Phaeacidiphilus oryzae TH49: one gene and its partner. Each later gene encodes a partner of the first gene's protein in a complex. Links are inferred from orthologs where the notes say so. Each region holds a gene or a part of one and is shown in the gene's direction. Other genes may lie near its edges.

Region 1 (15,490 bases):
GGATCTTCGGGGTCAGCCCGTTCGAGACCATCGACCGGGACGGCGTCGGCGCCCTGGTCAAGCAGGCCGTCGAGGCCGGCCGGGCGACCAGGCCCGACCTCAAGCTCGGCGTCTGCGGCGAGCACGGGGGCGACCCCGACTCGGTGCACTTCTTCCACGAGGTGGGCCTGGACTACGTGTCCTGCTCGCCGTTCCGGATCCCGGTGGCACGGCTGGAAGCCGGTCGGGCCGCCGTACAGACCGCGGGCAGCGACTCGCGCTGAAACCCTCCGCCGGGCCCGTCGCCCGCCCCACCGCACCGAGCATCGGTACCCGGGTGGGGCAGGGCGCGGGAACCCTCACCCGGCGTCAGCGCGAGCTGCCTCACCGCCCCCGCCACCTGAGCTGACATCGGCAGGAAGGGAGAGCGGAGCAGCTGCCCGCACCACCGCGCGGCGGAGCTCGGCGCAGGGTAGCCGCCGCGTATGCCGGGGCGTGGCACTGGACAACGGCGTCCGGTGCCGCGCCCCGGCCCTGTGCTTCTCGCGTACGTCTCGTGCGCTCCGCCCATCGGGGCCCCCGGACGGGAATGTCGGACGCTCCGGGGATGCTTATCCGTGCTGAAGGCAACGAATCAGATGGGGTGCGCGGTGCGCGAACGCGATCCGAGGGATCTGTACACGCTCGAACCTGGGGCGACCGAGGCACTCGCCGAGGCGTTCGGCGGGGACTCCGACGGGGGCGGGCCGGCGCTGCTCTACTTCTTCGAGGGCTTCATGGACGCCGGTGAGGTCGGCGAGCAGATCTCCGAGTACCTCCTCGGCGACGCCGACCGGCGGCTGATCGCCTCCTTCGACACCGACCGCCTGGTCGACTACCGGGCCCGCCGGCCGCCGATGGTCTTCGCCCGCGACGAGTGGATCTCATACCAGCCGCCGGTGCTCGACCTCTATCTGGTGCACGACGCGGTGGGGGTGCCGCTGCTGCTGCTCTCCGGCCCCGAGCCGGACGTCGAGTGGGAGCTCTTCGCCTCCGCCGTGCGGGATCTGGCGCAGCGGCTCGGGGTGCGGCTGGCGGTGAACTTCCACGGGATTCCGATGGGGGTTCCGCACACTCGCCCGGTCGGGCTCACCCCGCACGGCAACCGGCCGGGGCTGATGGGCGACCACCCGCGCTGGTTCCAGTCCGCGCAGGTGCCGGGCAGCGCCGCCGCGCTGGTCGAACTCCGGCTCGTCGAGGCGGGGTTGGGCGCGCTGGGCTTCGCCGCGCATGTGCCCCACTACCTGGCGCGGGACGCGTACCCGCCGGCGGCGGTGGCCGTGCTGGAGGCCGTGCAGGCGGCCACCGGTCTTGTGCTGCCGGGCGCCGAGCTGCGGGCCGCGGCCGAGCGGACCCGGGAGGAGGTCGACCGCCAGGTCGAGGAGGGCGGCGGCGAGCTGCGCTCGGTGGTGACCGGCCTGGAGCAGCAGTACGACGCCTTCGCGGGCGCGGTGGAGCGGGGCAGCCTCCTCGCCGAGACCGCGGACCTGCCGTCCGCCGAGGAGCTGGGCGACGCCTTCGAGCGCTTCCTGGCGGAGCGCGAGGACCCGGGAGACGGACCGCTCTCCTGACGGTCCGTACCGATCCGCGCCCACTGCCTGTCGAACTGCCGTAGACCAGGCGTTCGTCTCCCGTTCGACTGGCGTCTCCCTGGCGGCACATGGAGCACGGGGGTTACGCGACAGGTGTGAGTCCTGTCACCCGGACCGCACCGAACTTCGGAATCCGGGTACGGAGGACGCAGCATCGGATGGGTGAGGGTTTCGCGGGTGATCCGGGGGAGGACTATGAAGTGGCGGACGAGGGGTGCCGCGGTCGCGAGTGGGCTGCTGGCGCTCGGCGTCCTGTCCGGCTGCGGACTGGAGTCGCAGGGGGCCAAGACGCTCGGCGCGGTGGGCGGTGACTCGCCGAGCCCGCAGCGGCAGGCGGCGTTCGCCCCGTACGTCGCCCTCGGCGACTCGTACACCGCGGGGCCGATGATCCCCCACCAGGAGGGCAGTCCCAAGGGCTGCCGCCGGTCCAGCAGCAACTACCCGTCCGTGGTGGCCAGGCAGCTCGGCCTGTCCGGCGCGGACTTCCGGGACGTCAGCTGTTCGGGCGCGACCGCCGAGGAGATCGCGTACGGGCAGCGGCAGAAGGTCTCCGGCGGGACCGCGCCCGCGCAACTGGCCGCGCTCTCCGGGAACACCAGGCTGGTGACGGTCGGGGCCGGGGGCAACGACGTCGGGTACTTCGACGTGCTGGAGACCTGCGCGCGGCTGGGCATCGCGGCGACCGCCCTGGGCGACGCCGGCGCGGAGACCGCGCCCTGCCGCGACCACTACGGGACCGGCGGGCTGGACGGGCGGATCCAGCAGGCCGGGGCCACCATGGCGGATCTGCTGCGGGCCGTGAAGGAGCGGGCGCCGCGGGCGCGGGTGCTGGTCGTCGGCTATCCGGCGATCTTCCCCGAGCACAACGGCAGCTGCGGGTCGCTGCTGATGACCGGCGGGGACCTGCCCTACCTCCGGGGCCTCGAGGAGGAGCTCAACGCGGAGCTGCGGAGGCAGGCGCTGACGGCGGGGGACGAGTACGTGGACACCTACGGGCCGTCGATCGGCCACGACGCCTGCGAGGTGGCGGACGCCCGCTGGGTCGAGCCGCTGCTGCCCTCGCGGGACGCGTCGCCGCTGCATCCCAACTCCGTCGGCGAGGCGGGGATGGGCCAGGCGGTCCTCTCCGTGCTGCGCGCCCGCACGAGCTGACGGCCCGCTAGCCGCGCGGGCGGCGCTGCCTCCGGGGCCTACGGCTGGTCGAGGTCGTCGGTGCGGCCGGTGGCGTCCGGCTGGGTCGCCTCGACGCGGACCAGCATCCGGGTCAGCATCGCGGCCATGGCCTCCCGGTCGGCGGCCTCCAGGTCGCTGAGGAGCTCCTCCTCGAAGCCCGAGGCCAGGCGCATCGCCTCAAGCCACTTGTCGCGGCCCTTGGGGGTCAGCTCGATGATCACGCGGACCCGGTTGGACTCGTCCCGGGTCCTGGTGACCAGGCCGTCGTCGAGCATCCGGTCGATCCGGTGGGTCATCGCCGCCGGCGTCAGGCCGAGCCGCTTGGCCAGCTCCCCCGGCGTCAGCCGGTACGGGCGGCCGGCGAGGACGAGCTCCTTGAGGACCTCCCACTCGGCGTTGGTGATGTCCAGCGTGCGCAGCTGGCGGGCGTAGGCGAGGTCCATCCGGCGGTTCAGCCGGAAGATCGCCGCGACGATCCGCTCGACCTGCGGGTCGATGTTGGGGAACTCGCGGCGGTAGCGCGCGACGTGGCGGTCCAGGTCGCGTACGGCCGCAGGCACCTTCGGCTCGGTCATGCCGCCAGTATCGCATTCAATTCGTTAGCGTCGAAGCCTTCGGGCCTGTATTCTTTAGCTTCGAAGTCTTCGGACGTGTATGAGCGGAGGTGTGGAGAGTGACCACGGTGATCACGAAGTCGACGGTGGAGGCGCCGCGTGCCCTGCGAAGGGTGCAGGTGGGGAACGCTCTGGCAGCGTTCGGCGCCGGTTTCACCGTGCCCTTCATCTACGTCTACGCGACCGAGGTCCGGCATCTCAGCGCCGGCGTGGGCGGCGCCCTGTTCAGCATCTGGGCGGTGGCCGCGCTCCTCGTCCTGCCGGTCATCGGCAAGGTGGTGGACCGGCGCGGGCCGCAGCCGGTGCTGGTCGCGTCCTGTCTGCTGGCCGCCGCGGGGTCGATCGGCTTCGGGTTCTCGCACGGGCCCGCGGCCATCATGATCTTCGCCGCGCTGTTCGGCGCCGGGATCGCCGGCGAGCAGCCGGTGCTTGCCACCATGGTGGCGCGGTGCACCGAGCCCGGCGGCCGGGCGAAGGCCTTCGCGTTCCAGTTCTTCCTGAACAACCTGGGGCTCGGCATCGGCGGGCTGCTCGGCGGGCTGATCGTCGACCCGTCCCGGCCCGCCAGCTTCGAGGTGCTGTTCTGCATCGAGGCCGCGATGATCCTGGTGCTCGCCGGGGTGGCCGGGACGGTCCGGCTGCCGCAGGTGGGCTCGCTCCAGGTCGAGGTGCCGGAGTCGGCGGAGGCCGCGGCCACCGCTGCCGCCGCCACCGCGGCCGCGGGCGGCGGGGGCTACCGGGCGATGCTGCGGGACCGCGCCATGGTCGGGGTGTGTGTGCTGGCCATGGTGATCTTCTTCAGCTGCTACGGGCAGTTCGAATCCGGCCTGGCGGCCTTCGCCACCAGCGTCACCAAGATCTCGCCGAGCACCCTCGGCTTCGCCCTCGCCGCCAACACCGCGGTGATCGTGGTCGGCCAGCTGCTGGTGCTGCGGATCACCGGGCGGCGGCGCCGCTCCTCGGTGATCGCCGTGGTCGGATTGATCTGGCTGGCCGCCTGGGCGCTGGCCGGGGTCTCCGGGCTGGTCGGCCCGGGCACCGCGCTCGCCACCGCCGCGATCCTGGGGACGTACATGCTGTTCGGGGCCGGCGAGATGCTCCTCTCCCCGGTGCTCGGCCCGCTGGTCGCGGACCTGGCGCCGGCGAGCCAGCTCGGGCGCTACAACGCGGCCTTCGCCGGGGTGCGGCAGGTCGCCATGGTGGCCGGACCGGCCTTCGCCGGTCTGATGGTCGGCATGCGGGCGTACCCGGAGTACCTCGGCATCCTGTTCCTCTGCACGATCGGGGTCAGCGTCCTCGCGCTGCGGCTCGGACGGCGGCTGACGCCGGTGCAGAACGGACTGGTGAAGGTCGAGTCGGTGGAGCCGGCGGTGCGCCGGGCCGAGCTGGAGCGGGAGAGCACCGTCCCGGTCGCCTGACGCCGCGTCAGGTCGGCGTCAGGTCGGCGTCAGGTCCTCACGTCTGATTCACAACCGGCCGGCCGTCTTCTTCACGGCCGGCGGCGCCGGGTTCGGCAGGTGCTCGCTGAGCCAGGGGAAGACCACCGGGTACATCCGCAGCCAGGTGTTCCAGTTGTGGCCGCCCTGGGCGAGGATCAGCGTCGCGACCGTGGCCGGGGCCCGGACCGCCCGCTTCAGCGCCTCGATGTTGGCCGGCTTGCTGTACTTGTCCTGGCGCGAGGTGGCGAGGAAGAGCGAGACGTCCGGACGGCCGTGCTTCGCCAGGTACAGCGGGCTGTTGAGTTCCCGGGTACGGGCGTCCGGCAGGGCGGACCTGTCGCCGGTGAAGGGGTCCGGGCTCATCGCGGCCCCGGTGGCGAACACCTTCGGGTACTGCAGCGGCAGCTTCGCCGCGCAGAAGCCGCCGGTGGAGAGGCCGAGGAGGCCCCAGGCGTGGGCCTGGCGCTGCACCCGGAACTGGCTGCCGACCAGCTCCGGCACGTCCTGCGACAGCCAGCTGCCGACCCGGCGTTCAGGAGTGTCGCTGCAGGTGGTGTCGATCGAGCCGGGGTCGATCACCGGCATCACCAGGATGAACGGCTTGATCTCGTGCTGACCGAGCATCTGCTCGACGGCGCCCGGGATGTCCCCACCCTCCAGCCAGGACTGCGGGGAGCCGGGCACGCCGTGCAGCAGCATCACCACGGGGAAGTCGTCCTTGCGGTACTGCGGCTCGGAGTACTGCGGCGGAGTCCAGACCAGGACCTGGCCGGAGAGCTTGGAGTGGGAGCCGCGGAAGTAGGTGTCCAGCACCCCGTTCTGCGCCCGGGTGAACTTGGCCCGGGAGGCGGGCGGACCGGGCATCGCGGCGGTGGCCGAGCCGTTGTCGTTGCCGAGGAGGTCGTTCCAGGACGAGTAGAGGCCGTAGCTGTTGTTGATCCACACCGCCACCACGCAGATCGCCGTGGCCTGGCAGATCAGGATCAGCACCAGCCGGGCCGTCCAGCGCAGCGCGCGCGGACCCCGCATCCGCCCCCACAGCAGCAGGGTTGCGGCCACCGCCAGAACGGTGAGGACCGCGAGCAGGATGAGGAACGGGGTTCCGGTCAGGCTCAATTCGGGCTCCTGCTCGGTCTGTCACGTAATGCTCGGTTCGTTCTCGCCGACGATAGTCGGCGACCGTGGGCCGCACGGTTCCCAGACGCGCAGGTCACACACCCTCCCCTTACCGGCTTACTCGGCTCTGGCAGCATCGTGACGCAACCGGGGCGATCCGACGCGGCCGATGCGGTAGGTGGTACCCGCGGGGCGCCGGGCCGAATACCATCCGAGGTCGGGGCCGCCGAAGCCCACGGCCGGCCGGAGAGGGGAACGAACGGGTGTCTCGGCTGACAGGGCGACAGCTGCGCGGTCTGCGAAGGCTGCTCGGGGTGGCCGTGGTCGCCGTTCTGCTGGTGGTCGTCTTCGAGCGGATGGGCGGCAGCGCGTCGAGCACCCCGGCGGCCGGGCATCCGGCGCCCACCCCCACCGGGTCGGTGCCCTCGCCGGGGGCGGACGACCGGTTGCGCGGGCTGCCGCAGGGCGCGCGGGTGCCGGAGGCGCTGGTCGCGCCCAGCCCGGCGGACTCGCCGAGCGCCGTTCCGTTCACCGGGCTGATGCCGCAGGTGGGGGCGCTCTTCAGCCTCGACTCCAACGGGCAGCCGAGCCGGCACTTCTGCACCGGCAGCGTGGTGGACAGCCCGAAAGGGGACGTGATCGCCACCGCGGCGCACTGCGTGATAGACCCCGGCGGCGGGCAGCAGGCCGGGTCCAAGGGCGCCTTCGACTTCGTGCCCGGCTACCACGACGGGCAGTCGCCGTACGGGCTGTGGGCGCCCGTGGAGGTGCTGGTGGACCCACGGTGGAGCGGCGGCGGGAACCCTGACTACGACATCGCCTTCGTGGTGCTGCGGCAGGTTCGGCCGGGGGCACCCGGGCAGTCCGGTCGCAGCCTGCAGGCGCTGGTGGGCGCGGACCCGATCGGGTTCGGCTCGGCGGACGCGGAACCGGGGGTGGTCGGGGCCATCGGGTACCCGGTCTCCGCGGACCGGCCGATCGCCTGCCTCAACGCGACCCGGCCGTATAACCCCAACCAGTCCGAGTTCGACTGCGGCGGCTTCGAGAACGGCAGCAGCGGGGGGCCGCTGCTGCGCGGGATCTCGCCGGACACCGGGACGGGGACGCTGGTCGGGGTGATCGGCGGCTACCAGGAGGGCGGGGACTCGGCGGACGTGTCCTACGCGGCGCATCTCGGGCCGGACATCGAGGCGCTCTACCGGCGGGCGGTCGCCGTTTCTTGACTGGGCGTCACCGAGGAGCAACCGTGCGGAAACAGCGGGGCGCGAGGCTCTTTCGCATGGAGACCGAGACGGAGACGGAGCCCCTTCCCGAGCTGCGGCAGCCGCGGCAGCGGCGGGAGCCGGAGGCGGCGGGTGAGCCGGGCGTGCCCGAGCTGGCCACACAGGGCGAGCTGCTCGCGCGGATAGCCGCCCAGCTGATCGCCCCGCGGCGGGCGCGCGCCTGACCTCCCTTCGCCCCTGCGCCTTCGGCGCCGCGCTCGGGGCGTCTTCGGGGCTGTTGTCGGTGGGGCGGGGTAGCTTGGGTAGGTGGTGGATGTCGGGGCTTGGGGCGCGGCGCGCAGCGCGCACTATGACGCCAACGCGGAGGCGCGTTGGGTTCCGGAGCCGGATAAGCGGCCCGGACGCACCGCGTTCCAGCGCGACCGCGCGCGGCTGCTGCACTCCGCCGCGCTGCGCCGGCTCGCCGGCACCACCCAGGTGGTCGCCCCGATGGAGCGCGATTTCCCGCGGACCCGGCTGACGCATTCGCTCGAATGCGCCCAGGTGGGGCGGGAGTTGGGGGCCGCGCTCGGCTGCGACCCGGACCTGGTGGAGACCGCCTGCCTGGCCCACGACATCGGCCACCCGCCCTTCGGGCACAACGGGGAGCAGGCGCTCGCGGTGGCCGCCGCGGCCTGCGGGGGGTTCGAGGGGAACGCGCAGAGCCTGCGGGTGCTGACCCGGCTGGAGCCCAAGCGGTTCGCGCCGGCCGGCGAGCTCACCGACCGCGGCGGTCCGCGCCCCGGCCGGAGCGTGGGGCTGAACCTCACCCGCGCGGCGCTGGACGCGGCGACCAAGTACCCGTGGCCGCTCGGCGGCGCCCCGGAGAGCACCCGGGAGCCGGGCAAGTTCGGGGTGTACGCCGAGGACCTGGCGGTCTTCCGCTGGCTGCGGCGGGGCGCGCCCCCGCTGCGGCGCTGCTTCGAGGCGCAGGTGATGGACTGGTCCGACGACGTCGCCTACTCGGTGCACGACGTGGAGGACGGACTGCAGGCCGGCTTCATCGACCCGCGGGCCCTCGCCTCCCTCCCCGAGCGGGAGGAGGTCTTCGCCGTCGCCGCCGGCCGCTACGCCCCGGGCGCGGAGCCCGGCGAGCTCGCCGAGGCGCTGGACCGGCTGCTCGGCCAGGAATGGTGGCCCGCCCGCTACGAGGGCAGCGCCCAGGACCGGGCCCGGTTGAAGGACGCCACCAGCCAGCTGATCGGCCGCTTCTGCCTGGCCGCCGAGGGCGCCACCCGGGCGGCCTTCGGCACCGGCCCGCTCACCCGCTACGCCGCCGACCTGGTGGTCCCACCGGAGGTGCGGGCGGAGTGCGCGGTGCTCAAGGCGGTCGCGGACCGGTTCGTGATGCAGCGGCCGGACCAGGAGGAGCTCAGATCCGGGCAGCGGGTGGTGATCGCGGAGCTCGCCGAGGTGCTGATCCGCACCGCCCCCGAGGGGCTGGACCCGGTCTTCCGCGCGCACTTCGACGCGGCCGGGGACGACGGCGAGCGGCTGCGCACGGTCATCGACCAGATCGCCGTGCTCACCGACGCGTCGGCGCGCGCGCTCCACCGCCGTCTGGTCAATTGAACGGGGTTGCGGGACCCTTCGGCCTAGCCGGAACAGGCACGACGGGGCATCGCACAGAGAGTCGACGTCGACACGAGCGGACGGGAGACCGCGGGTGGTCAACTCAGTGGACGCACACCAGACTTACGTGATCGTCGGAGCCGGTCTGGCCGGCGCCAAGGCCGCCGAGGCGCTGCGGTCCGAGGGCTTCTCCGGGAGAGTGATCCTGGTCGGCGACGAGCGCGAGCACCCGTATGAGCGGCCCGGGCTCTCCAAGGGCTATCTGACCGGCAGCGAGGAGCGCTCCTCGCTCTTCGTCCACGAGTCCTCCTGGTACGCCTCGCGGGAGGTCGAGCTCCACCTCGGCCAGCCCGCCGTCCGGCTGGACCCGCGGACCCGCGAACTCGCCCTCGCCGACGACACGGTGCTCGGCTACGACCGGCTGCTGATCGCCACCGGCGCCACCCCGCGCCGCCTCCCGGTGCCGGGTGCGGACCTCGGCGGCATCCACTACCTGCGGAAGCTCTCGGACGCGGAGCGGCTGCGCGGTTCGCTGCAGGCGCTGGGCCGGGAGAACGGCCGGCTGCTGGTGATCGGCGGCGGATGGATCGGCCTGGAGGTGGCCGCGGCCGCCCGCGGCTACGGCGCCGAGGTGACCGTCGTCGAGCAGCAGCCCACCCCGCTCCACCAGGCGCTGGGCCCGGAACTCGGCGAGTTCTTCGCCCAGTTGCACCGGGACCACGGGGTGGACCTCCACACCGGCCGCGGGATCGCCTCCTTCGAGGGCCAGGACGGCATGGTGCTCGCCGCGCACACCGAGGACGGCGACGAGCTGCCCGCCCACGCGGTGGTGGTCGCGGTCGGCGCGGTGCCGGAGACCGGCCTCGCCGAGGCCGCGGGCCTGGCGGCGGCCGACCGGGCGGAGGGCGGCGGGATCGCCGTCGACTCGGCGCTCCGCACCTCCGACCCGGCGATCTTCGCCGCGGGCGACGTGGCCAACGCCGAGCACCCGGTCTTCGGCCGCCGGCTGCGGGTCGAGCACTGGGCCAACGCGCTCAACGGCGGCCCGGCGGCGGCGCGCTCCATGCTCGGCCAGGAGGTCGTCTACGACCGGATCCCGTACTTCTTCACCGACCAGTACGACCTGGGGATGGAGTACTCGGGCTTCGCCGCGCCCGGCGCCTACGACCGGGTGGTGGTCCGCGGCGACCTCGGCAAGCGCGAGTTCATCGCCTTCTGGCTGGCCGGCGACGGCCGGGTGCTGGCCGGGATGAACGTGAACGTGTGGGACGTCACCGAGCCGATCCAGCGGCTGGTGCGGTCGGCGCGCCCGGTGGACGTGGACGCGCTGGCGGATCCGGGGCGGCCGCTGGAGACCCTGCTGCCGAAGTGACGGCCGCGCCGGGGCGGGGCCGCCGGGGAGTCCGCGGCGGGCCTGCCGGGTTGTCGGCGGGCGCCCGTAGACTTCTCCTGTGGCAGGCGGTGGCGGGCGGATCCGGGACGAGGACGTGCAGGCGGTGCGGTCCGCCGTGCGGATCGACGCCGTGGTGGGCGAGTACGTCCAGCTCACCTCGGGGGGCGGGGCCCAGCTGAAGGGGCTCTGCCCGTTCCACGACGAGAAGTCGGCGTCCTTCTACGTCAACCCCTCGAAGGGCGTCTACAGCTGCTTCGGCTGCGGCGAGGGCGGCGACACGATCAAGTTCGTGATGTCGATCGAGCACCTCACCTTCGTCGAGGCGGTCGAGCGGCTGGCCGCCCAGATCGGCTACACCCTGCGCTACGAGGGCGGCGGGTACCAGCCCGGCCGGCAGAAGGGCGAGCGCACCCGCCTGCTGGAGATCAACAAGCTGACCGCGGCCTGGTTCACCGAGCAGCTCGGCACGCCCGAGGCGGAGATCGGCCGGCGCTTCCTCAAGGAGCGCGGCTTCGAGGCGGAGGCCGCCCAGCACTTCGGCATCGGATACGCGCCCGGCGGCTTCGAGAACCTCACCCGCTTCCTCCGCGGGAAGGGGTACACCGACAAGGAGCTGCTGGTCAGCGGCGTCTGCTCGGAGGGTCGGCGGGGGCCGATGGACCGCTTCCGCGGCCGCCTGGTCTGGCCGATCAAGGACATCACCGGGGAGGTCGTCGGCTTCGGCGCCCGCAAGCTGCGGGAGGACGACAACGGGCCGAAGTACCTCAACACCCCGGAGACCCCGCTCTACCGCAAGTCCCAGGTGCTGTACGGGCTGGAGCTGGCCAAGAAGGAGATCGCCAAGAGCGGCCGGGCGGTCGTCGTGGAGGGCTACACCGACGTGATGGCCTGCCATCTGGCCGGGGTCACCACCGCCGTCGCCACCTGCGGCACCGCCTTCGGCGAGGAGCACATCAAGATCCTCCGTCGGCTGATCATGGACACCTCCTCCTACAAGGGCGAGGTGGTCTTCACCTTCGACGGTGACGCCGCCGGGCAGAAGGCCGCGCTGCGGGCCTTCGAGGACGACCAGAAGTTCGCCGCCAAGACCTCGATCGCCATCTCGCCCGGCGGCATGGACCCCTGCGAGCTGCGGCTCGCCCAGGGCGACGCGGCCGTGCGCAACCTGGTCGACCACCCGGTGCCGCTCTTCGAGTTCGCCATCAAGACGGTGGTGGCCCGGCACAACCTGGAGACCGCGGAGGGCCGGGCGGCCGCCCTGGAGGAGGCCGCGCCGATCGTCGGCCGGATCCGGGACGGCTCGGTGCAGCACGAGTACGCGGTCAAGCTGGCCGGCCTGGTCGGCATGCTGGACGAGCAGTTCGTGGTCCGCCGGGTGGGCAGGATCGCCCGCTGGGAGCGGGAGCGGCAGTCCTCCGGCGGCGGGGGAGGGCGGAACGGCGGGGCTCCGGCGGGGCCGGGCGGCCCCGGCGCCCCCGGGCCGGGCGGGTACCAGGCGTCCTCCGGCGGCGCTCTCAGCGGCGCGGAGGCGGCCGCGGAGCTGCGGAGGAACGCGCGGAACCCGGTCCAGTTCGTGGAGCGCGAGCTGCTGAAGATCGCCCTCCAGCATCCGGCGATGGTGGCCCCGATCTTCGACGCCTTCACCGCAGAGGAGTTCGCCACCGGCCCGTACGTCGCCGTCCGGCAGGCCGTCGCGGCGGCCGGCGGGGTCGCCGCGGGCGCGGCGGCGCCGGACGCCTGGCTGCCCGCGGTCCAGGACGTGGCCCCGGACGACCGGCTGCGCGGCCTGATCACCGAGCTGGCGGTGGAGCCGCTGCGCCAGGGCCGCGGGCGCGAGGTCGACGAACTCTACGCTCAGCAGTTCCTGGTCCGGCTCCGCCAGCAGGCGGTGGACCGGAGGATCCAGGAGGTCCGCAGCTACCTCCAGCGGCTCGGCCCGGGTGCCGACCAGGAGGCCCTGGGCCCGGTGCAGAACGAGCTGTGGGCCCTCCAGCAGTACGCCCAGGCGCTGCGGGTCCAGGGGGCCCAGGCGCTCTGACGGTCGCCGACGGCAGCCGTTCGTGATCAGACGATCACGGAGTGTTGGAAAAAGAGGCCGCACGACCCTCGGCCGGGGAGCGCGCTTGGCGCACACTGGTTTCGGTGTCCCAGCCCTTACGCAATCCCTCGCCCAGAGGTCGCGACGCGCGCCCATCACACACGCGTTCCGCGGCCGGAAGGGAACGACGTGGACCTCGCGACCGTCCCCCGTACCGCCACCGGCCGCGTTGCGGTGGTTACGCCGCCGGAGGAGGGCGACGTGACCGAACGCCACGCCGCCGACGAACCGCTCCCCCCGGAGCCGGAACCGGCGCCCGAGGCCGCCACCGGCGCCGCGCCCGAAGCCGCCACCGGACGGGCCCCGAGGCCCCGGGGGCGCGGGAGGCGCCGGAGATCCGCGAGGCGCCGGAGATCCGCGAGGCCGAGACCGACAACGACGACCCCGGGCCCTCGCTGGACGACGTGGCCGGCCCGTCCGCCGACCTCTTCCGCCAGTATCTGCGCGAGATCGGCCGGGTGCCGCTGCTCACCGCCGCCGAGGAGGTGGAGCTGGCCCGCGCGGTCGAGGCCGGCCTCTTCGCGGAGGAGCACCTCAACCGCCGGCTCGGCGGACTCGGCGAACTGGACGCCCAACTCACCGACGAGCTCGACCGGTTGGTGGTCCTCGGCCGGATGGCCAAGCGCCGGCTGATCGAGGCCAACCTCCGGCTGGTCGTCTCGGTGGCCAAGCGCTATGTCGGGCGCGGACTGACCATGCTGGACCTGGTGCAGGAGGGCAACCTCGGCCTGATCCGCGCCGTGGAGAAGTTCGACTACGCGCGCGGCTACAAGTTCTCCACCTACGCCACCTGGTGGATCCGCCAGGCGATGAGCCGGGCGCTGGCCGACCAGGCCCGCACGATCCGCGTCCCGGTGCACGTCGTCGAGCTGATCAACCGGGTGGTGCGGGTGCAGCGGCGCCTCCTCCAGGAGCACGGGTACGAGCCGACGGCGGCGGAGGTCGCGGCGGTGCTGGAGATCCCCGAGGAGCGGGTCGGCGAGGTGCTGCGGCTGGCCCAGGAGCCGGTCTCGCTGCACGCCCCGGTCGGCGAGGAGGACGACGTCGCGCTCGGCGACCTGATCGAGGACGGGGACGCCGCCTCGCCGGTCGAGTCCGCCGCGTTCATGCTGCTGCGCGAGCATCTGGAGGCCGTGCTGTCCACCCTCGGAGAGCGCGAGCGGAAGGTGGTCCAGCTGCGGTACGGGCTGGTGGACGGGCGTCCGCGGACGCTGGAGGAGATCGGCCGGCTGTTCGGGGTGACGCGCGAGCGGATCCGCCAGATCGAGTCCAAGACCCTCAACAAGCTCCGCGACCACGCCTTCGCTGACCAGCTCCGCGGCTACCTCGACTGAGGGACCGGCATCCGGAGGCGTGGCCGCCGGGCGCTACGCCTTCGGATACAGCTGGTCGCGGGTGGCGGCGTACTGCTCGCGGACCGCGGCGCCGAGGGCGGTCTCCTCGCCCGGGTCGACCGTCGTGCAGCCCTCCAGCGGCCACAGCGGCGGGTCGGCGCCGCCCGCCAGCGCCCACGCGGCCTGGCGGGCCGCCCCCGGGACGCCCAGTCGCCGGTCGGCGGGACCACCACCGGGACCCCGAAGACCTGGGCCGCGATCCGCTGCACCGCCTCCAGCCGGCCGGCCGAGCCCAGCAGGAAGACCCGGCGCACCGTCACCCCGCGTTCGCGCAGCAGGTCGAGGCCGTCCGCGAGTCCGCACAGCATCCCCTCCACGGCCGCCCGGGCCAGATGCTCGGGCGCCATCGAGTCCTCCCGCAGCCCCGCGAGGGTGCCCGCCGCCTGCGGCAGCGCGGGCGTGCGCTCCCCGCGGAGATACGGCAGCAGCACCAGCCCGCGCGCCCCCGGCGTCGAGCGCAGCGCCAGCTCGCCCAGCCCCTCGGCGTCGGTGTCCAGCAACTGGGCGGTGGCCCGCAGCACATGGGCCGCGTTCAGGGTGACGACGGTCGGCAGATGGCGTCCGGTCGCGTCGGCGTACGGCGCGATCAGCCCGGCCGGGTCCGGCAGCGTCTCCCGGTGCGGGGCGTACACCGTCCCGGAGGCCCCGAGCGACACCACCGCGTCGCCGGGGACCAGGCCCAGGCCCAGCGCGACCGCCATCCCGCTGCCCGTGCCGGCGGAGATCAGCAGGCCCTCGGGGCTGGTGCCGGCGGCCGCGCCGGGCGGCAGCACCTCGGGCAGCTGGGGAGCCTCCGCGCCCAGGGCGCGGGCGGCCAGCTCCGGCCGGTACGCCGAGTCGAGCGGCGACCAGTAACCCGTGCACGAGGCGTCCCCGCGGTCGGTGGTCGGGCGGGCAGGACGGCCCAGCAGCTGCCAGACCAGCCAGTCGTGGGGTTGCAGCACCAGCCTTACCCGGCGGGCGAGTTCCGGCTCCTGGCGGGCCAGCCAGCGGAGCTTGGCGAGCACGCCGGTGGCCGCCGGTGGCCCGCCGATCACCCGCGCCCAGGCCTCCGCCCCGCCGGCCTCCGCGCAGAGGTCCGCGGCGGAGCCGGCCGCCCGCCGGTCGCCGCGGAGGATGGCCGGCCGGACCGGTGCGCCGTCCGCGTCCAGCGCGACCAGCGACTGCGACTGCGCGGCGACGCCGATCGCCTGGACGTTCTGCAACCGGTTGCCGCCCGCCGCCGCGCCGAGCGAGCGCAGCCAGGACTCCGGGTCGATCTCGCTGGTGTGCCGCTCCGGCGCCGGGGCGCCGGGGTGCGGGGCGCGGTTGTCCGCGCGGTCTGGCAGCGGCGCCCCGGTGTCCGTGTCCCGGACGGTGAGCGTCGTACTGCGGGCGGAACTGTGGAAACCCGCGACGATCGGCATGAGCGGATTGTGTCAGGTCCGGCGGCGGAATCCTGCCGCCGGGGTAGCTGACGGGCCGTCAACTGACATTTCAGTCAGCGCTCGTACAGCGTTCGTACGGCGCTCGCCTGGCTCAGCGGCCGGGCGCCGAGTCCCAGTCGGCCGCGCCGTCCTGCTGCCGGCGCAGGCCGGGGATCCGGTCGGTCACCGCCGGCGGCAGCCGGTCGCCGAGCTGGCTGCCCACCGCGTCCCGCGCCGACCTGGTCGCCTTCTGCACGGCCGGGCTCTGCGAGAGGTCCCGGGCCGACTTGCGGATCTGCTCGTAGCGCTCCCGGCCGGCCCGTGCGCCGAGCACGTATCCGAACGCGAGACCGCAGAGGAAGGAGAGCTTGCGCATGGTGCCACCGCCGCCTTTCTGCTTGCTGCTGCTGTGT
Region 2 (15,498 bases), 1.5 Mb from region 1 along the record:
CTGGCCGTGATGGCGTGCGCGAGGTCCTGGCCTACCTTCTTGGCGTCCACGTCGAAGGCGGCGACGAACTCGACGTCCCGGACGTGGTAGTCACCGAACTGAACGTGCATCAGGCCGGGGACCTTGGCGGTCGGGTCGGCGTCCTTGTAGTACTCGACGCCCTGGACCAGTGAGGCGGCGCAGTTGCCCACACCCACGATGGCTACGCGAACCGAACCCATTCCGGTTGCTCCCTGTGAAGTCCTCAAGGCTCCGCCGATTTGACGAGGCCTCAGCTGGTTGCTGAAACGGACGGTCCGGGCCGTGGTGGTGCTGCGGACCCGTCCTGTTGACGTGCTCTGTTGTGCGGTCAAGCCGTACTGCGGTTGAGCGGGTGAGCGGAGGGGGCTCCGCGACTCCGTCAGGGGGAGTCGCCGCCGCGCGGCGCGCGATTGCCCCGCTCCGTCTCGATCAGCTCGTTCAGCCAGCGGACCTCTCGCTCCACCGATTCGAGGCCGTGCCGCTGGAGTTCCAAGGTGTAGCGGTCGAGCCGCTCACGGGTCTTGGCGAGCGCGGAGCGCATCCGCTCCAGGCGCTCCTCCAGCCGGTTGCGGCGCCCTTCCAGGACGCGCATCCGGACGGCGCGGTCGGTCTGGCCGAAGAAGGCGAAGTGGACGCCGAACTGCTCGTCCTCCCAGGCGTCCGGGCCGGACTCGGAGAGCAGCTCCTCGAAGCGCTGCTTCCCCTCCGGGGTCAGCCGGTAGACGATCTTCGACCGCTTGCCGTTGATCGCCGTGGCCGGGACGTAGGGGTCGCCCGGATTCTTCTCCTCCATCAGGTAGCCCTGCGCCACCAGGCTCTTCAGGCAGGGATAGAGGGTGCCGTAGGAGAACGCCCGGAACGATCCCAGCAGCACGTTGAGCCGCTTCCGCAGCTCGTAGCCGTGCATCGGCGAGTCGTGCAGCAGGCCGAGTACGGCGAACTCGAGGATCCCCGATCGTCTGCTCATTCCGTGTCCCTCCTCTCCGCACAGCCGGCTCTTATGTCGAGCTGATGTATCGAGCCGATACATCGAGACGATAGAACGAGACCCCCGGAGACCGCAAGACATGACCGGAGGGTGGGGGGCGACGGCACCGTGTGTGCGGGGCGAGCCGGACAGACGAAAACCCCACACCCGTTCTCTGATGGGTTTGCCCGGATTGTCAGTTGATGCCGGATTGGACGCCTAGTACTCCTGCGTACTCTGTCGGCTATGCAGAACGCCGGGAACCATAGGGGCGTATGGTGCGTCCCCGTCCTTGGTGAGGTGCGGCCTATGCGGCCGGCGACCCGGGGGAACCCCGCGCGGGGCCAGACCGTGCGCGGGGCGAGGAACTGGAAGACCGCGTCTAGGTCTGCGGACCTGTCCGAGGAGCAGCTGGAAGCATGAGCGAACACCGGCGAAAGCAGCCGCCGTCCGGAGGCGGCGGCAGAGGCGTCGGCCGGAGCGTCGGGCGCCCGGCCTCAGGTCGCCGAGCGGCGCCCCCGCCTCCCCGACGAACGTCGGCCACCGGTAACGGTTCCGTCGGGGGGCCTGGGGGGCCTGGTGGGCCTGCCGGCCCGGGGGGCCCGGGTGCCTCGGGCACCTTCGGCGGCTACGGCCAGGGGCCGGGTGCCGGCCATCGGGCCGGTCCCGGTGCCGATCCGACGATGGCCCAGCCCAGGATGACCCGCGCCGAGATGCGCCGGGCCGCCCAGTCCGGCGGTCGCGGCGGTGGCGGACGCGGCGGCGGTGGCGGCCGGGGCGCCGGCGGGGGACCGGGCGGGCCCGGCGGTCCGCCCCCGAAACGGTTCATCGACTACCCGCGCTGGGGGAAGCACGGCGTCCGCCGGTTCGTGCCCTCCTGGAAGCAGGTGCTGGGCACGTTCCTGATCGGCGCCGGCGGGATGACCGGCCTGGTCGGCATCGCGTACGCCAACACCTCGGTGCCCAACTGGTCGCCGACCTCCCTGCAGCAGAGCAACGTGTACAAGTGGGCCGACGGCTCCACGATGGCCACGGTGGGTTCGACGAACCGTCAGAACGTCTCGCTGGACAAGGTCCCGACGGACGTCCAGCACGACTTCCTGGCCGCCGAGAACGCCAACTTCTACAAGGACAGCGGCGTCGACTTCACCGGCATCGCCCGGGCCGTGCTGCACATGGCCGAGGGCGGCGAGGTCCAGTCCGGTTCGACGATCACCCAGCAGTTCGTGAAGAACTCGATCATCCAGAACCAGACCCAGTCGGTCACCCGCAAGTTCGACGAGATCCTGACCTCGATCAAGATCAGCCAGCCCGGCAACATGTCCAAGGACCAGATCTTCGCCGGGTATCTCAACACCAACTACTACGGCCGCAGCGCCTACGGCATCCAGGCCGCCGCGCGGGCCTACTTCGGCGTCGACTCCAACCGCCTGAACCTGGCCCAGGGCGCCTTCCTGGCCGCCTCGGTGAACGAGCCGAGCCTGTACCAGAACATCGACACCGACCCCACGGCCAAGCAGACCGCCATCTCCCGCTGGGGATACGTGCTGGACCGGATGGTGGCGGCGCACTGGCTGACCCCGGACCAGCGGGCCAAGTACACCCCGTCGACCTTCCCGAAGACGATCAAGTGGCAGCAGAGCCCCGGGCAGACCGGGCAGACCGGCTACATGATCGATCTGGCCAACCAGTATGTGAAGGACCACTCCAAGGGCGAGATCACCGATGCCGACCTGGCCAAGGGCGGCTACACGATCCACACCACCTTCGACAAGACGAAGACCGCGGCGCTGACCGCGGCGGTGGACAAGACCCGCAAGGCCAGCCTCTCCCCGACCCGCAAGGCCGACAAGAACGTCCAGTTCGGCGGAGCCTCGGTGGACCCCGCGACCGGGAAGATCGAGGCGATCTACGGCGGTCCCGGATACGACCAGGGTTACTACGTGGACAACGCCAACGCGAGCGGCATCCAGGTCGGTTCGACCTTCAAGCCGATCGTGCTGGCCACCGCGCTGCAGGACGGAGCGGTCCTCTCCCCCGGCTCCCCGCGCTCGAAGATCGGCGTCAACAGCCGCTTCAACGGCGACGACGAGATCAAGATCAAGGACCAGAACGGCCAGTACATCACCAACAACCAGGCCGGCACGGTGGACAGCTCCGGCACCAACGACGGCCTGCTGCACCAGAAGAACGACGTGACCACCGCGTACGGGTACATCTCGCTGCGCAAGGCCATGGAGATGTCGGTCAACACGCCGTATGTGCAGCTCGGTGAGTACGTGGGCTACCAGAACGTCGCCAACGTGGCGCAGAAGCTCGGTGTGCTGCCGAAGACCATGGCCGAGCCCAGCGCCGGCTTCTACATCGGCACCTCGACCATCTCGCCGATCCGGATGGCCTCGGTCTACGCCACCTTCGACAACTCCGGGGTGCACACCGAGCCGTACTCGGTGACCGAGGTGGACTACAACGGCTCCAAGGTCGAGTCCGTGGCCATCCCGCAGGCCCAGACGGCGATCGCGGCGAACATCGCGGACACCGTGAGCGACGTCCTCAAGGGCGTGGTGGAGAACCCGGACGGCACCGGTTACAAGGCCAAGGCGCTCGGCCCGTACGTGGCCGGCAAGACCGGTACCACCGACGAGTACCACTCGGCCTGGTTCATCGGCTACACCAAGAGCCTGGCCACCGCGATCACCATGTTCAAGGAGGACCCGAAGGCGGCCACCCTGGAGAGCATGGAGGGCGTCGGCGGGCAGCCCAAGACCTTCGGTGGCAACTTCCCGGCCGGGGTCTGGGTGGACTACATGAAGGCGATCAACGACTACGGGAACACGCCGTTCCCGACGCCCAACCCGGCGCTGCCCAAGGGCGCGGACGAGTTCGGCGCCCCGGCGATCGCCCCGACCCCGACCGCCACGCCGACGGCCTCGGCCTCGGCCAGCTCGCCCACCCCGGGCAACGGGCACGGCAAGCCGACGGACAGCCCGACACCGTCCACCAGCCCGACGACCTGCGTGCTGTTCTGCGGGCCCGGGAACGGGGGCGGCGGCGGTGGCGGCGGACCGACGCCGACCGGCGGGCCGACCAGCAGCGGTACTCCGACCGCGACGAGCACCAAGCAGCACGGCCCCTGGGGCGGCTGACCCGGCGTCGGTCGGGTAACGGCCCCCGGAGCGGCCACGGCGACCCCGCCGTGGCCGCTCCTGCTGTTCCGGCCGCTCCTGCTGTTCCCGCTGTTCCCGGGGGAAAGGGCGGGCACGCTCAGGAACGTACGGCAGGATGGCGGACATGACGTGGAGCCAGTCCGAATTGACGCCGGAGGACCCCACCCCGGGCCCGACGCCGGGCCCCCCGCACGGGATGGTGGACGCCCCTCCGCCGGAGGACACCGTCGTGGTCCCCGCCGACGAGGACCCGGTCGCCGCCGCCGGCAGCGAGGTCTTCGGCGGTCCCCCCGGCAGGCGCGCCCTCCTCGGCGTCAACTGGTGGACGGCGGCGCGGGTGCTGGCCGTCTGCACCATCGTGGTCTTCGCCCTCGGCATGGTGCAGAAGATGCCCTGCTACCACGGGGGTTGGTTCTTCGGCACCACGGCGCAGTACGACCACGCCTGCTACAGCGACATCCCGCATCTGTTCACCCTGCGCGGCTTCGCGGCCGGGAACGTGCCGTACCTGGACAGGATCCCCAACGCCACCGACCCCCACCTGCAGTACCTCGAATACCCGGTGCTGACCGGGGTGTTCATGCAGGTCGCGACCTGGCTGACGCCGGGCGGCGGCGGTGACGTCTCCCGCGAGCAGGTCTTCTGGATGGTCAACGCGGGGATGCTGATGCTCTGCGCGATCGTCGCGGTGATCGCCGTGATGCGCACCCATCGCCGCCGCCCCTGGGACGCCCTCCTCTTCGCGGTGGCCCCGGTGCTGGCGCTGGACTCCACCATCAACTGGGACCTTCTCGCGGTCGCCCTGGCCGCGGTGGCGATGGCCCTGTGGGCGCGGCAGCGGACCGTCTGGGCGGGGGTGTTCATCGGCCTGGCGACGGCCGCCAAGCTCTACCCGGTGCTGCTCCTCGGTCCGCTGCTGGTGCTCTGCCTCCGCGGCGGGCGGCTGCGGGAGTTCTGGAAGGCGCTGGCCGGCGGGGCGGCCTCCTGGCTGGTGGTCAACCTGCCGTTCATGATCCTCGCCTATCCGGGCTGGAAGACCTTCTACACCTTCAGCGAGACCCGCGGCGCCGACTACGGATCGCTCTGGCTGATCCTCGAACAGCGCGGGCTGTCGATGAGCGTCTCGACCATCAACCTGCTGGACGCGGCGCTGATGATCGTCAGCTGCCTGGGCATCGGCTGGCTGGCGCTGGCCGCCCCGCAGCGGCCGCGGGTGGCGCAGCTGGCCCTGCTGGTGGTCGCCGCCTTCACCCTCTGGAACAAGGTCTACTCACCGCAGTACGTCCTGTGGCTGCTGCCGCTGGCGGTGCTCGCCCGGCCGCGCTGGCGCGACTTCCTGATCTGGCAGGCCTGCGAGGTCGTCTACTTCCTGGGCATCTGGTACTACCTGGCGTTCACGGTCAGCCCGCAGCAGAAGGGCCTGCCCACGGACTGGTACCACGTGGTGATCCTGGTGCACATCCTCGGCACCCTCTACCTGTGCGGGATCGTGGTCCGCGACATCCTCCTGCCGGAGCGCGACCCGGTCCGCTGGGACGGCAGCGACGACCCCTCGGGCGGCGTCCTGGACCGCTGCGCGGACCGGTTCGTACTCGGCAGGGCCCGCTCGGGAGCGGCGGCGCCGTGACACCGGCGCCGCCGACCCCCACGGCGCGGAGCGGTGCGGCCCAGGAGCGACGGCCGCCCGTTCCGCGTCAGCCCATGTCGACGATGCGGTCGAAGAGGGTGGTGGTGTGGCGGAGGGTGGCCTTGAGTTCCTCGCCGGCCATCGGGGGAGCCGTCTCGGCGGGCAGCCAGAGCATGCTGACCTGCATGTGGGGCGGCTCCGCGAAGGGCAGCTTGGAGCCGTTCCAGCTGAACGGCGAGACCGTCCGGTTGAGGGTGGCGAGGCCGGCCCGGGCCAGGTTCTTGGCCCGGGGGGCGAGGCCGCTCATGCTCTTCGGCGCCTCCAGGCCCACGCCGTGGGCGGTGCCGCCGGCCACCACCAGCAGGTTGCCGTCCTGCGGCGCCCGGTGCTGCCGGTAGCCGTATCGCTCGCCCTTGGCGAGCTTGTGGACGTCCAGCACGGTGCCGCGGGACTCCAGCACGTCGTGGGCGCCCAGCCAGAGCTGGGTGCCGATCCGGGCCCGGAACCGCACCTCGGGGTAGCGCTGCTGGAGCGCGGCCACCTCCGGCGCCCGCAGGTGGCTGACGAACATGGTGTGCAGCGGAAGCCCGTGGGAGCGCAGGTTCTCCACCCACTCCGCGGTCTCCGCCACCGGGTCCACGCCCTCCGGGCGGTCCATCGGCAGGTGCACCGCGAAGCCCTCGACCCGCACGTCGTCCAGCGCCGAGCGCAGCTTGAAGAGCTCGTCCACCGGCACGCCGTGCCGGCGCATCGAGGTCATCAGTTCGATGATCACCCGGCCGCCGACCAGCGCCCGGACCCCGTCCACCGTGCCCACGGTGCGGATCACCCGCTGCGGCAGCGGCACCGCGTCCTCGCCCACCCGGTACGGGGTGAGGACGATGATCTCGCCGCCGAAGTAGTCCTTCACCTCGGCGGCCTCGTAGGCGGTGCCGACCGCCAGCACCTGGCAGCCGAGCCGGGCCGCCTCCTCCGCGAGGCGCAGGTTGCGGAAGCCGTAGCCGTTCCCCTTGGCCACCGGGATCAGGCCGGGGAACTGCTGAAGCACCGTGTACTGGTGCGCGCGCCAGCGCGGGGTGTCCACGTAGAGCGAGAGCGCCATCGCGTCCGGGCCTTCTTCCTTCTTGTGTACCGGGTGGTGTTCCGGCAGGGTCAGCGGCGGGACATGTACATGTCCAGCGCCTTGTGCAGCAGCTTGTTGAGCGGGAAGTCCCACTCGCCCAGGTACTCGGCGGCCTGGCCGCCGGTGCCGACCTTGAACTGGATCAGCCCGAAGAGGTGGTCGCTCTCCTCCAGGACGTCACCGATGCCGCGCAGGTCGTACACGGTAGCGCCCATCGCATGGGCGTCCTGGAGCATCTGCCACTGGATCGCGTTCGACGGCCGGACCTCGCGCTTGTGGTTGGAGGAGGCGCCGTAGGAGTACCAGGTGTGCTGGCCGACCGTCAGCATCGTGGTGCCGGCCAGCGGCTCGCCCTCGTGGTAGGCCAGGTAGAGCCGCATCCGGTCGGGCTCCTCGCTGGTCAGCGCCCGCCACATCCGCTGGAAGTACTCCAGCGGGCGCGGGGTGAACTGGTCGCGCTCGGCGGTCACCACATAGATGTCGTGGAAGATCTTCAGCTGGTCGTAGCCGCCCTGGACCACCTCGACGCCGGCCTTCTCGGCCTTCTTGATGTTGCGGCGCCAGAGCTGGTTGAAGCCCTTGTTGATCTCCGGCAGGGTGCGGCCGGCCAGCGGGACCTGGAAGACGTAGCGCGGCTGGCTGGCGCCGAAGCCGCCCTCGCCGTCCGGGTCCTCCTGCTGCCAGCCCATCCGGCGCAGCCGGTCGACCACCTCGAAGGCGCGCGGCTCGTACCAGCTCGCCTCGATGTCGTGCAGCCGCTTGGCGGTCTTCTCGGAGATCGCCTTCTTGATGGCCGCGGCGTCCCAGCGCCGGATGATCACCGGCGGGCCCATCTTCACCGAGAACGCGCCCTGCTTCTTCAGGTGCGCCAGCATCGGGTTGAGCCACTGCTCGAGGTTCGGGTCGAACCAGTTGATGACCGGCCCCTCGGGCATGTAGGCCAGATAGCGCTTGATCCTGGGCAGCTGCCGGTACAGCACCAGGCCGGTGCCGACGATCCGGCCGCTGCCCTCGTCCACCCAGCCGATGGACTCGGAGCGCCACTCCGCCTTCACGTCGCCCCAGGACGGGACCTGCATGTGGCTGGCGGACGGCAGGCTCCGGATGAACGCCAGGTGCTCGGCCCTGCTGATGGTCCTCATACGCAGGCTCATACGGGGTGCTCCTCCAAAGCGGGCGGCGCGTCAGCGTGATGGTCCGGGGCGAAGCCTACTTGCCCCTCCGTCACGCCGACCGGCCTCCCGCCGGGGGGAAGGCGGGAGGCCGGTCGGCCGAGGGGCGGCGGCGGACTGAGCGGACTAGACGAGACCGCCGTGGGCGAGTGCGATACCGAATCCGACGGCCGAGGCGCCGCCGAAGATGACGATGACGAAGCGCTCGGCGGTGGTCGCCGAGATGTACTGGGCCCACACCGCCGTGATCATGCCGGCCAGGCCGACCCAGGCGGTGAAGACGTGCAGCTGGTAGACCCAGCAGGTGGCGAAGGCGACGGCGCCCAGCACCGCGACCACCAGGGCCAGGGTGTTCTCCAGCGGGTGCGCCTTGCCGTCCGAGTTGAGGCTGAAGCGGGAGGCCGGCCGGCCTTGCGCCGCCGGGGCAGAAGGAGTGCGTGCCGTCTGGGCCATGTAACCCACCTCCGGGGGAGGGTCTCCGAGAGCTGTCGATCGCTGTCTGCGGGTCAAGCCTGGAACATGTACAGACTGGTGCAAATCGTGCGCCGATTTCAAGAGGCCGATCGGGTACCTGTAGCCTGGACCGTCTGCGATGGTGCGGCGGTTCTGAAGTGTCAGTACCCGCCGATACCCTTGCTGACGCGATTGACCCTCCTGCCACGGAGAGACCGTGGCCGCTGAGTCCAGAGGAGGTGGGTTACCAATGCGTCATTACGAGGTGATGGTGATCCTCGACCCCGATGTCGAGGAGCGCGCTGTCTCCCCCATGATCGAGACCTTCCTGAACGTCGTCCGCACCGGCGGCGGCGCTGTGGAGAAGATCGACACGTGGGGCCGGCGTCGCCTGGCCTACGAGATCAACAAGAAGTCCGAGGGCATCTACTCGGTCATCGACCTCAAGGCTGAGCCTGCGGTCGTCAAGGAGCTGGACCGTCAGCTGTCGCTGAGCGAGTCCGTCCTCCGGACCAAGGTTCTCCGCCCGGAGACCCACTGAAACAGCAGTGACCGCGAGGGCCCGGCCAGGGTCCGCGCGGCAGGCACCATCTGATCGGAACGTCTCCCCCCGAGAGGTCATCCCATGGCAGGCGAGACCGTCATCACCCTCGTCGGCAACCTCGTCGACGACCCCGAGCTGCGCTTCACCCCTTCGGGTGCGGCCGTCGCGAAGTTCCGCCTCGCGTCGACTCCGCGTACCTTCGACCGCCAGACGAACGAGTGGAAGGACGGCGAGAGCCTCTTTCTGACGTGCAACATCTGGCGGCAGGCCGCGGAGAACGTGGCGGAGTCGCTGCAGCGGGGCATGCGCGTCATCGTGCAGGGCCGCCTTCGGCAGCGCTCGTACGAGACGCGTGAGGGCGAGAAGCGCACGGTCTACGAGGTCGAGGTCGACGAGGTCGGCCCGAGCCTGCGCAACGCCACGGCCAAGGTCACCCGGACCCAGCGGTCCGGCGGCCCGGGCGGCGGTGGCAACTGGGGCGGCGGCGGCCCGCAGGGCGGCGGCTCCGGCGGCGGCGACTGGGGCGGCGGCTCCGGTGGCGGCCAGTCCGGCCAGGGCGGCGACCCGTGGGCCTCCGGCGGCGGTGCGCCCTCCGGCGGTGGCAACGGCGGCGGTGGCGGTGGCTGGGGCGGCGGCTCCGGCGGCGGCTACTCCGAAGAGCCCCCGTTCTAGGCGCGGCGTCACCGGACGTTCCGAATCAGACGGTGTTTCAGACCTGATCTCGAAAACACCAGTTGGAGTTACACCATGGCCAAGCCGCCTGTGCGCAAGCCGAAGAAGAAGGTTTGCGTCTTCTGCAAGGACAAGATCACTTACGTCGACTACAAGGACACGAACCTGCTGCGGAAGTTCATCTCCGACCGCGGCAAGATCCGTGCCCGCCGGGTCACCGGCAACTGCACCCAGCACCAGCGGGACGTCGCCACGGCCGTGAAGAACAGCCGTGAGATGGCCCTGCTGCCCTACACCTCGACCGCTCGCTAAGGAGAGGGTGATTCACGTGAGCACCACCAAGATCATCCTCACTCACGAGGTCTCCGGCCTCGGCGCCGCGGGCGACGTCGTCGAGGTCAAGGGCGGGTACGCCCGCAACTTCCTGGTCCCGCGCGGTTTCGCGATCCGCTGGACCAAGGGCGGCCAGAAGGATGTCGACGCGATCAAGCGCGCGCGCAAGATCCACGAGATCCAGACGCTGGAGCAGGCCAACGAGGTCAAGGCGCAGCTGGAGGGCCTGGCGATCCGCCTGGCCGTCCGCGCCGGCGACACCGGCCGGCTGTTCGGCTCGGTCACCCCGGCGGACATCGCCGAGGCGATCAAGTCGGCCGGCGGCCCGCAGGTCGACAAGCGCAAGGTCGAGATCGGCTCGCCGATCAAGACCACCGGCGCGCACAAGGTCAGCGTGAAGCTGCACGCCGACGTCGCCGCCAACCTGAACGTGGCGGTCGCCGCCGCGTAACGAGGCGCGCTGAGCATGACCGGACGGGCTCCGCCCCGGGGGTTCACCCCCGTGGGGCGGGGCCCGCTCGGTTTTCACGCCGCAGGCTCCCCGCGTCCCTGACTCGGCCCTGCGGGACTCGGCCCTGCGGGACTTCGTTCAGCGTTCCGCGCCGGTGACGAGCCAGCGGCCGGTTCGGGCGCGTAGGGCCAGGAAGACCAGGCGGCTGAGGATGAAGACGGTCATCGCCCACCACAGGGCGGTCAGGCCGCCGCCCGCGGCCGGCAGCAGCAGCGCGCAGGGCGTGAAGAGGACCAGCGTGCCGAGCATCGCCCAGGCCAGATAGGGGCCGTCGCCGGCGCCCATCAGCACGCCGTCCAGGACGAAGACCGCGCCGGAGAGCGGCTGGGTGACCGCGATGATCAGCAGCACCGGGGTGAGGAGGCCGTGCACCGCCGGGTCCGGGGTGAAGAGCGGCAGATACAGCGGCTCCGCCAGGACCAGCAGCGCGCCCAGCACGGCGCCGGTGCCGACGCCCCAGCGGACCATCCGGCCGCAGGCGTGCCGCGCGCCCGGGGCGTCCTCCGCGCCCAGGTAGCGGCCGATGATCGCCTGGCCGGCGATGGCGATCGCGTCCAGCGCCATGGCCAGGAAGTTCCACAGGGACATCGCGATCTGGTGGGCGGCGATCGCGTCGTTGCCCAGCCGGGCCGCGACCGCGGTGGCGATCAGCAGGACGGCGCGCAGACTCAGGGTGCGGACCAGCAGCGGGAGTCCGGCGGTCGCGGAGGCGCGGATGCCGGCCGGGTCGGGCCGCAGCCCGGCTCCGGTGCGGCGGACCCCGCGGACCACCACGACCAGGTAGACCGCGGCCATCCCGGTCTGCGCGATCACGGTTCCGGTGGCCGAGCCGGCCACGCCCATCCCGGCGCCGAAGACCAGCACCAGGTTGAGCACCAGGTTGGCGCCGAAGCCGGAGACGGCCACGATCAGCGGGGTGCGGGTGTCCTGGAGGCCGCGGAGCACTCCGGTGGCGGCCAGCACGATCAGCATCCCGGGGATGCCGGCGGCGCTGATCCGCAGATAGGTGACGGCGTACGGGGTGGCGGTCGGCGAGGCGCCGAAGAGGCCGACCAGCTGCGGGGCCAGCGGGACGGTCACCGCGACCACGGCGGCGGAGAGGATGACGGCCAGCCAGATCCCGTCCACCCCCTGGCGGATGGCGGCCCGGAGGTCGCCGGCGCCGACCCGGCGGGCCACCGCGGCGGTGGTCGCGTAGGCCAGGAAGACGAAGACGTTGACCAGGGTGGAGAGGAGGGCGGCGGAGACGCCGAGGCCGGCCAGTTGGGCGGTGCCGATGTGACCGATGATCGCCGAGTCGGCGAGGAGGAAGAGCGGCTCGGCGACCAGCGCGCCGAAGGCGGGGACGGCGAGCCGGAGGATCTCCCGGTCCATCCGGCGGTTGCCGGAGGGCGGCCTCTCGGAGGAGCCCCGCGGATCTTGGGAAGGGGGAGGACTAGTCCTCCCGGGCGGTCCCCCGGTCGGGTCGTCTGGCTCGTTCCGGCGGGGGAAACGGCCGGCGGAAGGGCTCCGTCGCATGGTCCTACCGTAGTCATCCACAGGTAATGGGCACAACTGACTCGCAGGTATTACCAGAGGGCGGGCGCTCAGGTGTCCGATGCGGCCTCTCCGGTGATCTTGCACAGACTGCCGAAGTTTTTCCCCTGCACAGGGGGTGGATGGAGAATGTGCAGGTCAACTGGGGTGTGGTGGGCGGATCATCAGGTTATCCACAACGGGGTCCCCAGGGTTGTGCACAGGATCCGGGGACTTCTCCACAGGGATTGGACCGACTTCCACACCCCCTGTGGATAACTTTGTTGGTCTCCGCCCGCTCACGGCCTTAGCGTGGTCGCTCGGCCGACTCGTCGCACCCTTCACGGCGGGGCCGTCACGTCAGTCCAGACTGCACCCGCAACTGCCCGCGGGAGAAGTCGATCTGTCAGTGCGGTGCCGTAGGAATGAGGGGTCGACGTTCGCCGCAGGAGCTCACCCAGGTCCCTGACGGCCCGTCGGTGCCAGCACGTCGAGCAGGAACGGGGGCGTCCGATGAGCGGCCCGCAGTACGTGGGACAGGAGGCGGCGGCTCCTCCGCCGGACGAGGACCCCTGGGCGGGCCTCGCCTCCGAGCCGCCGGCGGGCGCAATCGGCGCGCTGGACGGGATTCCTGACGGCCCGTCCGACCGGCTCCCGTCCTCCTCCCGCAACGGGGAGCGGAACGGCGACCGCAACGGCGGCCGCGGCTTCGGCCGGGACGGCCGGCAGGGGCGCGGCTCCGGCGACGACCGCTCCGGCTCCTCGGGGGACCGCGGCTTCGAACGGGTACCCCCGCAGGACCTGCTGGCCGAGCAGTCGGTGCTGGGCGGCATGATGCTGTCCAAGGACGCCATCGCCGACGTGGTGGAGGTCCTCAAGCCCGCCGACTACTACCGCCCGGCGCACGAGCTGATCCACGGCGCCATCCTCGACCTCTACGCCCGCGGCGAGCCGGCCGACCCGATCACCGTCGCCGCCGAGCTCACCAAGCGCGGCGAGATCACCCGGGTCGGCGGGGCCGCGTACCTCCACACCCTGGTCTCCTCGGTGCCCACGGCCGCCAACGCCGAGTACTACGCGGAGATCGTCCACGAGCGCGCGGTGCTGCGCCGGCTGGTCGAGGCCGGCACCCGCATCGCGCAGATGGGCTACGCGGCGGACGGCGACGTCGACGAGATCGTCAACTCCGCGCAGGCGGAGATCTACGCCGTCACCGAGGAGCGCACCAACGAGGACTACCTCCCGCTGGGCGACATCATGGAGGGCGCCCTCGACGAGATCGAGTCGATCGGCTCCCGCAGCGGCCAGATGACCGGCGTGCCCACCGGCTTCGCCGACCTCGACCAGCTGACCAACGGCCTCCACCCGGGCCAGATGATCGTCGTCGCGGCCCGTCCCGCCATGGGAAAGTCGACGCTGGCCCTGGACTTCGCGCGGGCCTGCTCGATCAAGAGCCGGATGCCCAGCGTCATCTTCTCGCTGGAGATGGGCCGGAACGAGATCGCGATGCGCCTCCTCTCCGCCGAGGCGCGGGTGGCGCTGCACCACATGCGGTCCGGGAACATGACGGACGACGACTGGACCCGGCTCGCCCGCCGGATGCCGGAGTTGAACGAGGCCCCGCTCTACATCGACGACTCGCCCAACCTGTCGATGATGGAGATCCGGGCCAAGTGCCGCCGGCTGAAGCAGCGGAACGACCTGCGGATGGTGGTCATCGACTACCTCCAGCTGATGCAGACCGGTGGCTCGCGGCGGCCGGAGAGCCGGCAGCAGGAGGTCTCCGAGATGTCCCGCAACCTCAAGCTGCTGGCCAAGGAGCTGGAGATCCCGGTCATCGCCCTCTCCCAGCTGAACCGAGGTCCCGAGCAGCGCACCGACAAGAAGCCGATGGTGTCGGACCTCCGCGAGTCCGGCTCGATCGAGCAGGACGCGGACATGGTGATCCTGCTGCACCGCGAGGACGCCTACGAGAAGGAGTCCCCGCGGGCCGGCGAGGCCGACCTGATCGTCGCCAAGCACCGTAACGGCCCCACCGCCACCATCACGGTCGCCTTCCAGGGCCACTACTCCCGCTTCGTGGACATGGCGCAGAGCTGACGGCCGGCCACGGCGTGGCCGGGGCCGGGCGGTGGGGCCGGGCGGCGGGGTTCAGTGCGGGAGGGTGAGGAGGAGCGTCGGCAGCAGTCTGCCGGGGATGGAGCCGGAGGGGACGGTTCCGGTGGGGACCGCGCCCATCGCGCGGTAGAAGGGCTCGGCGTGGGAGTCCGCCTCGATGGTGAGGCGGGTGAAACCCAGGGCCCGCGCGGCTGCGGCGGTGTGCTCGAACAGCAGGCGGCCGATGCCCTGGCCGATGGCTCGCGGCTCGACGAACATCATCCCCAGGACGCCGGTGGGCGGCCCTCCTTCGAGGGTGGTGAAGCCCAGGACGCGACCGTCCCGCTCGGCCACCGTGGTCCGTCGGCCGGCCACCTCGTCCGCGCGGAGGGTCAGCTCCTCCCGGCACGCGTCGAGGAAGTCCGCGTCGTAGCCCCAGTGGGCCTTGGACCGAAGGGCCAGGTCGCTGAGGATCCCGGCCTCGGCCGCCCGGGCCGGCCTGATCAGCACGCTCATCGCTGCCCCCGCGTCGGATGTGGTTCCGCTCGGAAAGCTACCCGGTGGTGGCCGTGGTCGTCGTCGTGGTCGCGTCGCCGAGGAAGGTGACCGTCTGCGAGAGGGGCGCCCGGGCGGTCCGGGGGCCTTGCGCCGACGGGTCCCGGTGGCCGATCGACAGGCCGGCGAAGAGGAGGAGGCCTTCGGGCGGGCCGACGACCTCGGCGGCCGTGCGGTGGTAGACCGACCAGGCCATCTGCGGGCAGCTGTGGAGGTCCTCGGCACGCAGCAGCAGCATCACGGTCTGCAGGTACATGCCGAGGTCGGCCCACTGGGCGGAGCCCATGCCGCGCTCGATATAGCAGAGCAGCAGCGCCGGGGCGCCGAAGCAGTCCCAGTTGCGGGCGATCTCCCGGGCGCGTGCGCGGGCATCCCCGCGCTCGATGCCGAGGGCGTCGAACCGCTGGGCCGCGGCGGCGGAACGGCGCTCGCGGTAGGCGGGGTCCAGCCGGTCCGGATACATCGGGTACTCCGGCTCGTCACCGGGATCGCCGGCGGCGACCCGCTCACCGGTGCGCTTCTTCAGCTCGGCGAGCGGGGCGCCGGTCAGCAGATAGCAGCGCCAGGGCTGGAGGTTGCCGCCGGAGGGCGAGCGGGCGGCGGCGGAGAGCACCCGCTCCAGGGTCTCCGGCGGCACCGGCCGGTCGGTGAAGCCGCGCACCGCGCGTCGGGTGGCGACTGCCTGGTAGACGTCCATGACGGTGTGACGGATCCCGGCCGGCCGTTGTGACGAGTGGTGCG

The links.
Region 2: the proteins of dnaG (region 1) and dnaB are in contact, whole or in part, in a crystal structure (PDB 2R6A), measured with the Geobacillus stearothermophilus proteins. The link is inferred for Phaeacidiphilus oryzae TH49 from one-to-one orthologs. Residues at the interface, in WP_049624496.1 of Geobacillus stearothermophilus: Lys456, Leu457, Leu458, Pro459, Ala460, Asn463, Ala464, Leu467, Leu535, Leu536, Ile537, Ala538, Gln544, Glu545, Asp548, Tyr549, His552; in WP_033016901.1 of Geobacillus stearothermophilus: Ser13, Glu15, Ala16, Gln18, Glu91, Leu92, Asp94, Ala95, Val96, Pro97, Thr98, Ala99, Ala100, Asn101, Tyr104, Tyr105, Ile108.

What each region holds. Positions count from the first base shown.
Region 1 is NZ_JQMQ01000005.1:5,128,248-5,143,737, forward strand. Bases 9,816-12,727 are described here. They hold dnaG (DNA primase), read left to right. Parts: upstream 9,816-10,237; coding sequence 10,238-12,217; downstream 12,218-12,727. Other genes in these bases: BS73_RS26410 (NAD(P)/FAD-dependent oxidoreductase), read left to right, coding at 9,816-10,158. Also shown: ppdK (pyruvate, phosphate dikinase), read left to right, coding at 1-263; BS73_RS26370 (PAC2 family protein), read left to right, coding at 618-1,589; BS73_RS26375 (SGNH/GDSL hydrolase family protein), read left to right, coding at 1,806-2,762; BS73_RS26380 (MarR family winged helix-turn-helix transcriptional regulator), read right to left, coding at 2,801-3,358; BS73_RS26385 (MFS transporter), read left to right, coding at 3,457-4,815; BS73_RS26390 (alpha/beta hydrolase), read right to left, coding at 4,864-5,952; BS73_RS26395 (trypsin-like serine peptidase), read left to right, coding at 6,216-7,175; BS73_RS38370 (hypothetical protein), read left to right, coding at 7,232-7,399; BS73_RS26405 (deoxyguanosinetriphosphate triphosphohydrolase), read left to right, coding at 7,485-8,786; more of BS73_RS26410, read left to right, coding at 8,914-9,815; BS73_RS26430 (hypothetical protein), read right to left, coding at 15,190-15,453. UniProt on the Escherichia coli protein: RNA polymerase that catalyzes the synthesis of short RNA molecules used as primers for DNA polymerase during DNA replication.
Region 2 is NZ_JQMQ01000005.1:3,592,214-3,607,711, forward strand. The notes cover bases 11,992-14,911. They hold dnaB (replicative DNA helicase), read left to right. Parts: upstream 11,992-12,618; coding sequence 12,619-14,205; downstream 14,206-14,911. Other genes in these bases: BS73_RS19750 (GNAT family N-acetyltransferase), read right to left, coding at 14,257-14,718; BS73_RS19755 (nitroreductase), read right to left, coding at 14,756-14,911. Also shown: BS73_RS19685 (inositol-3-phosphate synthase), read right to left, coding at 1-221; BS73_RS19690 (PadR family transcriptional regulator), read right to left, coding at 401-988; BS73_RS19695 (transglycosylase domain-containing protein), read left to right, coding at 1,672-4,134; BS73_RS19700 (glycosyltransferase family 87 protein), read left to right, coding at 4,352-5,782; BS73_RS19705 (alanine racemase), read right to left, coding at 5,850-6,884; BS73_RS19710 (lipid II:glycine glycyltransferase FemX), read right to left, coding at 6,935-8,059; BS73_RS19715 (hypothetical protein), read right to left, coding at 8,204-8,530; rpsF (30S ribosomal protein S6), read left to right, coding at 8,781-9,071; BS73_RS19725 (single-stranded DNA-binding protein), read left to right, coding at 9,156-9,746; rpsR (30S ribosomal protein S18), read left to right, coding at 9,822-10,058; rplI (50S ribosomal protein L9), read left to right, coding at 10,075-10,530; BS73_RS19740 (MATE family efflux transporter), read right to left, coding at 10,669-11,964; more of BS73_RS19755, read right to left, coding at 14,912-15,454. UniProt on the Escherichia coli protein: The main replicative DNA helicase, it participates in initiation and elongation during chromosome replication. Travels ahead of the DNA replisome, separating dsDNA into templates for DNA synthesis.